Pararhizobium sp. A13: one gene and its partner. Each later gene encodes a partner of the first gene's protein in a complex. Links are inferred from orthologs where the notes say so. Each region holds a gene or a part of one and is shown in the gene's direction. Other genes may lie near its edges. The genes, in order: WI754_RS18200 and uvrB.

Region 1 (3,364 bases):
GCAACTCCGACTTCATCAACAACATGTGGCACTACCTCGCCTTCGATGCCGATCTGCTCGAAAACACCTGGGCCGAGGTCAAGACGGTGATGGCAACACCCTCGGCGCTCGATCCGCTGACCAAGGAAATGCTCTATATCGCCGTCTCCGTCACCAATGGCTGCGGCTACTGCGCCCATTCGCATACGGCCGCGGCAAAAGCCAAGGGCATGACTGCCGAGCAGCATGCCGATCTCCTGCGCGTCATTTCGCTCGCCGCCAAGACCAACCAGCTCGCAACCGCGCTGCAGGTTCCCGTCGATCCCGTCTTCGATGCCGATCATCGGCCCTGATCGCGGCACAAAAGCGGTTGCTGGCGCAAAGAAGCTGGACTTCCCGGAATAAAAGAGGAACGGAATTCTGGCCTTTCGGCTCCGAATCACTACATTGAGCCGCATGAGCAATGGATTTGACGATATTCCCTTCTTCGACGAGGAGCCGGCGCCGCGTCCTACGCGCGGGCACCAGCCGGCGCCGCCCGCCCCCACCGGTGGCATCGCCGCCCGCGCCATGGCAGCGCGTGACCAGCATCGGGCACCCGATTATCTTTCCGGCCTGAACCCGGAACAGCGCGAAGCGGTCGAAACGCTGGATGGCCCGGTCCTGGTGCTTGCCGGCGCCGGCACCGGCAAGACCCGCGTGCTCACGACCCGCATCGCCCATATCCTGTCGACCGGTCGCGCCTATCCCAGCCAGATCCTCGCCGTCACCTTCACCAACAAGGCAGCGCGCGAAATGAAGGAGCGCATCGGCGTTCTGGTCGGCGCCGCCGTCGAGGGCATGCCCTGGATGGGCACCTTCCACTCGATCGGCGTCAAGCTGATGCGCCGCCACGCCGAACTCGTCGGCCTCAAGTCCTCGTTCACCATCCTCGACACCGACGACGTGGTGCGCCTGATCAAGCAGATCATTCAGGCCGAGGGCATCGACGACAAGCGCTGGCCGGCCAAGCAGTTCGCCCAGATGATCGACGGCTGGAAGAACAAGGGCTTCGGCCCCGCCGACATCCCCGAAGGCGACGCCCGCTCCTTTGCCAACGGCAGAGGCCGCGAGCTCTACGCCGCCTACCAGGCCCGGCTGATGACGCTGAACGCCTGCGATTTCGGCGATCTTTTGCTCCACCCGATCCGCATGTTCCGCGCCCATCCGGATGTGCTGAAGGAATATCACGACAAGTTCCGCTATATCCTCGTCGACGAGTACCAGGACACCAACACCGCCCAATACATGTGGCTGAGGCTGCTCGCCCAGCGTCCGGTTAGAAAGAACCCCTCCCCAACCCCTCCCCACAAGGGGGAGGGGTTTGCCGGGTCGTACTCGCCGCGATCATCATTGGATGCAGAATTGGACGAGAGGTCGCGGCAATCTAGCCCCTCGCCCTTGTGGGAAGGGGTTGGGGAGGGGTCTTCGTCGTCACGATCAGCTAGCGACAATGGCCGTATCAACATTTGCTGCGTCGGCGACGACGACCAGTCGATCTATGGCTGGCGCGGCGCCGAGGTCGACAACATCCTGCGCTTCGAGAAGGATTTTCCCGGCGCCAAGGTGATCAAGCTCGAGCGCAACTACCGCTCCACCGAGCATATTCTCGGCGCCGCCGCCCATCTGATCGCCCATAACGAAGGCCGCCTCGGCAAGACGCTGTTCACCGATCGGGCGAACCCCGACGATGACAAGGTACAAGTCCACGCCGCCTGGGATTCGGAAGAGGAAGCCCGCGCCGTCGGCGAGGAGATCGAACAGCTGCAGCGCCAGAAGCACAATCTGAACGACATGGCGATCCTGGTGCGCGCCTCCTTCCAGATGCGCGAGTTCGAAGACCGCTTCGTCACGCTTGGCCTGAATTACCGCGTCATCGGCGGCCCGCGCTTCTACGAGCGGCTGGAAATCCGCGATGCGCTCGCCTATTTCCGCCTCGTCTGCCAGCCCGCCGACGACCTCGCCTTCGAGCGCATCGTCAACACCCCGAAGCGCGGCCTTGGCGATACGACGGTGCGCAGCCTTCACGACTATGCCCGCGGCCGCAACATCCCGATGCTCGCCGCCGCCGCCGATCTCATCGAAACCGACGAGATGAAGGCCAAGCCGCGCAAATCGCTGTTCGACGTCGTCACCATGTTCCAGCGCTGGCAGGGCCTCTTGGAGACCACGCCGCACACCGAGCTTGCCGAGACCATCCTCGAAGAGTCCGGCTATACGGACATGTGGAAAAACGACAAGTCGGCCGAAGCGCCCGGGCGCCTCGAAAACCTCAAGGAGCTCATCCGCTCGATGGAAGCGTTCGAGAGCATGCGCGGCTTCCTCGAGCACATCGCGCTGGTCATGGATGTCGAGCAGAATGCAGAGCTCGACGCCGTCTCGATCATGACGCTGCATTCAGCAAAAGGCCTGGAATTCGAAACCGTCTTCCTGCCCGGCTGGGAGGAAGGCCTGTTTCCGCACCAGCGCGCGCTCGACGAAGGCGGCCGCTCGGGCCTCGAGGAAGAACGCCGCCTTGCCTATGTGGGTCTCACGCGGGCAAAACGCCGCTGCCACATCTGGTTCGTCTCCAACCGCCGCATCCACGGCCTGTGGCAATCGACGCTGCCCTCCCGCTTCCTCGACGAACTGCCGGTCACCCATGTCGAAGTGTCGGAGGCCGAACAATCCTATGGCGGCTACAACCGCGGCGGCTACGGCCAGTCCCGCTTCGACAAGCAGGAACCGTTTGCCAATTCCTACTCCACCCCCGGCTGGAAACGCGCCCAGGCCAACAAGACCGACGCCACCCGCGACAACTGGGGCACCCGCTCCGGCGTGTCGATCGAGCGCATCGGCTACGGCGAATCCGGGCCCCGCGCCCGCACGATCGACGGCGAACTCATCGCCAAGTCAAAAGTCGACGAACCCTCGAAATTCAACGTCGGCGACCGGGTGTTTCACATCAAGTTCGGCAACGGAAACATTGCCGGGATCGAGGGCAACAAGCTGACGATCGATTTCGATCGGGCGGGGCAGAAGCGGGTGCTGGACGGGTTTGTCGAGCGGGTGTGAGGGCACCTTGTGAGTGGATCCTCGGGTCAAGCCTGGCTTGACCCGAGGATCCATTTCCAAGCCGCGGGCAGTCTCCTTTTCAAACAGAATCGAGCCCCCGCAGGCCGCCCGATCCCCCTAACAGGCACAGCGAATACCCCCACCTAAAGCGGCAATTCCGACGTCTGCTTGATCACCTGGCTCGGGACATCGGTCTTGACGTTCTGCACCCCCTTGATACGGCTGAGATGCTCGGACTGGAAGCGCCGGTAGTCGTCGATATCCTCCGCCACGACGCGCAGCAGAACGTCGC
Region 2 (3,840 bases), 230 kb from region 1 along the record:
AGCGGCCCGCCATCCGGGAAGCTGAGCTTTTCCCGCCGCGCCGCATCGAGCTGCCCCAGCATCTCCTCGACGCTCTCGGGCGGCGCCTGGCCGGGCCTGAACCCGGTGCCGAACCGCAATGCCGCCATGGTGGAAAACGCCAGTACCATCAAACCTTCCCCTGCCGATCGGCCTACCGCTACGGCACGCTTGTGGCGAATCTGCGGGCGGCCCCGCCCAAATTCACCCCTTGTACACAAACGTCGCGCCGCCGGCGATCAGGCAAAAGCCGATCGCATGGTTCCAGGTCAGGGTTTCCTTCAGCCAGAACACCGAGAAGGCGGCAAAAACGACGAGCGTGATCACCTCGTGCATCGTTTTCAGCTGCGCCGCGGAATGGACCTGGTTGGCGATCCGGGCCTGCAGCCGCGCGCCCCCGATGCGGCTGTCGCCATGGTGTCAGAAACTGGCAGTAGCCGGCCTATCCGTTGCCTTTTTGTACTCATCGCCCCCTTCCCTTTCCGGCGGACTCTCTCCATATTCCGGCCATGGCAAAATCTCCGAAGAAATCCCCCGCCTCGAATGGTTTCGAGGAAGCCCCGCAATCGTCCTTCGAAGGCGCGCCGCTGTCGTCGAACGTCGCCGACTGGGCCGAAGAGCTGCAGCGCATGGCCGAGGCCGAGACGATCGAGACCCGCCACGACGTCGCCTCGAAGGCCGGCAAACACCGCAAGAAAGTCGAGATCGCCGCGTCGAAGTCCGCGCGGGGAACGTCGATGGGCGGCACCTCCGATCCGAAGACCCGCGCCGCCGCCGGCCTCAATCCGGTCGCCGGCATGGACACGTCGCTGGAAGATGCAGAAGCGTTGGCCACCGGCGGCGTCACCGCCACGGTCGAGGCCCTCTCGGCCCTGATCGAATCCGGCAACCCCCTGTTCAAGGATGGCAAGCTGTGGACGCCGCACCGGCCGGCCCGGCCGGAGAAATCCGAGGGTGGCATCCAGATCGTCATGAAATCCGACTACGAGCCCGCCGGCGACCAACCGACCGCCATCAAGGACCTCGTCGAAGGCCTCGACAACCAGGACCGCACCCAGGTGCTGCTCGGCGTCACCGGCTCGGGCAAGACCTTCACTATGGCCAAGGTGATCGAGGCGACCCAGCGCCCCGCCGTCATCCTGGCGCCGAACAAGACCTTGGCGGCGCAGCTCTATTCCGAGTTCAAGAACTTCTTCCCCGACAACGCCGTCGAATATTTCGTCTCCTACTACGACTACTACCAGCCGGAAGCCTATGTGCCGCGCTCCGATACCTTCATCGAGAAGGAGAGCTCGATCAACGAGCAGATCGACCGCATGCGCCACTCGGCCACCCGCTCGCTGATCGAGCGCGACGACGTCATCATCGTCGCCTCGGTCTCCTGCATCTACGGTATCGGCTCGGTCGAGACCTACACCGCCATGACCTTCCAGATGACGGTCGGCGACACGCTCGACCAGCGGCAATTGCTCGCCGACCTCGTCGCCCAGCAATACAAGCGCCGCGACATGGACTTTCAGCGCGGCAGTTTCCGTGTGAGGGGCGACACCATCGAGATCTTCCCGGCCCACCTGGAAGACGCAGCCTGGCGCATCTCGATGTTCGGCGACGAGATCGACGCGATCACCGAGTTCGATCCCTTGACCGGCCAGAAAACCGACGACCTGAAATCGGTGAAGATCTACGCCAATTCCCACTATGTCACGCCGCGCCCGACGCTCAACCAGGCGATCAAGTCGATCAAGGAGGAGCTGAAACTGCGCCTCGCCGAACTGGAAAAGGGCGGCCGCCTCTTGGAAGCCCAGCGGCTGGAGCAGCGCACCCGCTACGACATCGAGATGCTGGAGGCGACCGGCTCCTGCGCTGGCATCGAGAACTATTCGCGCTACCTGACCGGCCGCCAGCCCGGCGAGCCGCCGCCGACTTTGTTCGAATACATCCCCGACAACGCCCTTTTGTTCATCGACGAAAGCCACGTCTCGGTCAGCCAGATCGGAGGCATGTACCGGGGCGACTTTCGCCGCAAGGCGACGCTGGCCGAATACGGTTTTCGCCTGCCCTCCTGCATGGACAACCGCCCGCTGCGCTTCGAGGAATGGGACGCCATGCGCCCCGACACCATCGCCGTCTCCGCCACCCCGGCCGCCTGGGAACTGGAACAGTCCGGCGGCGTCTTCGCCGAACAGGTCATTCGCCCGACCGGACTCATCGATCCCCCAGTGGAGGTGCGATCGGCCAAAACCCAGGTCGACGACGTGCTCGGCGAGATCCGCGAGACCGCCGCTGCCGGCTACCGCACCCTCGTCACCGTGCTCACCAAGCGCATGGCCGAGGACCTCACCGAATATCTGCACGAGCAGGGTGTTCGCGTCCGCTACATGCATTCCGACATCGACACGCTGGAGCGCATCGAGATCATCCGCGACTTACGCTTGGGTGCTTTCGACGTGCTGGTCGGCATCAACCTCTTGCGCGAGGGCCTCGACATCCCCGAATGCGGCTTCGTCGCCATCCTCGACGCCGACAAGGAAGGTTTTCTGCGCTCCGAAACCTCGCTGGTGCAGACGATCGGCCGCGCCGCAAGAAACGTCGACGGCAAGGTCATCCTCTATGCCGACACGGTCACCGGCTCGATGAGCCGCGCCATGGAGGAAACCGCGCGGCGGCGCGAAAAGCAGATGGCCTATAACGAGGCCAACGGCATCACCCCGGAATCAGTCAAGGCGAAGATCTCCGACATTCTCGATTCCGTCTACGAGAAGGACCATGTCCGCGCCGACATCGGCATCAAGGGCGTCAAGGGCGGCCTCACCGACATGGTCGGCAACAACCTCGCCGCCCATCTCGAAGCGCTGGAAAAACAGATGCGCAACGCCGCCGCCGACCTCGACTTCGAAACCGCCGCCCGCCTGCGCGACGAGATCAAGCGCCTCAAAGCCGCCGAACTCGCCGTCATGGACGACCCGATGGCCCGGCAAGAGGCGAGGAGCGCCGAAGGCGCGACCGGGAACGCAAGAAATCCGGCCAGGGCAATGGAGGGCACCTCACCTTCTCCCCGTTCACGGGGAGAAGGTGGCCCGAAGGGCCGGATAAGGGGCGATGCGGCAAACACGGGCCCAATCTCCCCCCTTAAGGGGGAGATGTCGGCAGAGCCGACAGAGGGGGGTGCCCCCTCGAACTCCCAGTCCGCCGCCACACCCCCCTCTGACCCTTCGGGCCATCTCCCCCTCAAGGGGGGAGATCAACCCGGCCGCTCCCTCTTCACCAAACCCAGCCTCGACGACATGGGCCCGGGCACCGACATGACCCGCCCGGCCCGCTCGCTGTTCCGCAAGAACGACCTCGACGAAATGACCGTCGGCCGCACCGAAAAGCCGCTCAACACCCGCGGCAAGCTGCCGGAAAAACCGGTGCTGCGAAGCCCTTCCACTCCCCTCGTGGGAGAGGATAGTTCGCCCCAAGAGGCGAAGCCGATTGGCACGGCGAACTTGGTGAGGGGGTCCGACGACCCCAAACCCTTCCTGCGCGCAAAGGCCGGCGTCGGCTCCTATGAGGATGCGGGCGATGTGAAGCGGCAGAAGAAGACGAAGGGGAAGACCGGGCGGCCGGGGCGGTAATATCAGCACGAATTTGACGCCTTCCGCCGCGACCGGGAACGGATCGACCCGCCCGGCCCCGCATCCAACGGGTCGCCCCACTGAACGCCACCAGCCGCCGGGCGACGCCGCACCACCTTCCCGGGCGATCATTGATGAAGGCAGACGCTTCCCCACCCTCCGTCATTCCTGTGCCTGTCACAGGAATCCAGTGCGCCGTGTCCAC

What was found.
Region 2: the proteins of WI754_RS18200 (region 1) and uvrB are in contact, whole or in part, in a crystal structure (PDB 7EGT), measured with the Thermus thermophilus proteins. The link is inferred for Pararhizobium sp. A13 from one-to-one orthologs. Residues at the interface, in WP_096412145.1 of Thermus thermophilus: His654, Arg656, Phe657, Gln666, Asp668, Glu669, Lys680, Arg681, Leu682, Ser683, Lys685, Tyr686, Ala687; in WP_096411307.1 of Thermus thermophilus: Glu23, Leu25, Arg26, Asp27, Gly28, Glu29, Arg30, Phe31, Arg55, Glu326, Asp327, Phe328, Glu379, Ser382, Gln383, His398, Gly400, Arg401.

The regions. Positions count from the first base shown.
Region 1 is NZ_CP149510.1:3,698,667-3,702,030, forward strand. The notes cover bases 115-3,272. They hold WI754_RS18200 (UvrD-helicase domain-containing protein), read left to right. Parts: upstream 115-435; coding sequence 436-3,072; downstream 3,073-3,272. Other genes in these bases: WI754_RS18195 (carboxymuconolactone decarboxylase family protein), read left to right, coding at 115-332; WI754_RS18205 (Lrp/AsnC family transcriptional regulator), read right to left, coding at 3,216-3,272. Outside these bases: more of WI754_RS18195, read left to right, coding at 1-114; more of WI754_RS18205, read right to left, coding at 3,273-3,364. UniProt on the Escherichia coli protein: A helicase with DNA-dependent ATPase activity. Unwinds DNA duplexes with 3'-5' polarity. Translocates on single-stranded DNA with 3'-5' polarity. Initiates unwinding more efficiently from a nicked substrate than double-stranded DNA.
Region 2 is NZ_CP149510.1:3,471,327-3,475,166, forward strand. Bases 202-3,835 are described here. They hold uvrB (excinuclease ABC subunit UvrB), read left to right. Parts: upstream 202-527; coding sequence 528-3,635; downstream 3,636-3,835. Also shown: WI754_RS17100 (DUF1800 domain-containing protein), read right to left, coding at 1-149. UniProt on the Escherichia coli protein: The UvrABC repair system catalyzes the recognition and processing of DNA lesions. A damage recognition complex composed of 2 UvrA and 2 UvrB subunits scans DNA for abnormalities.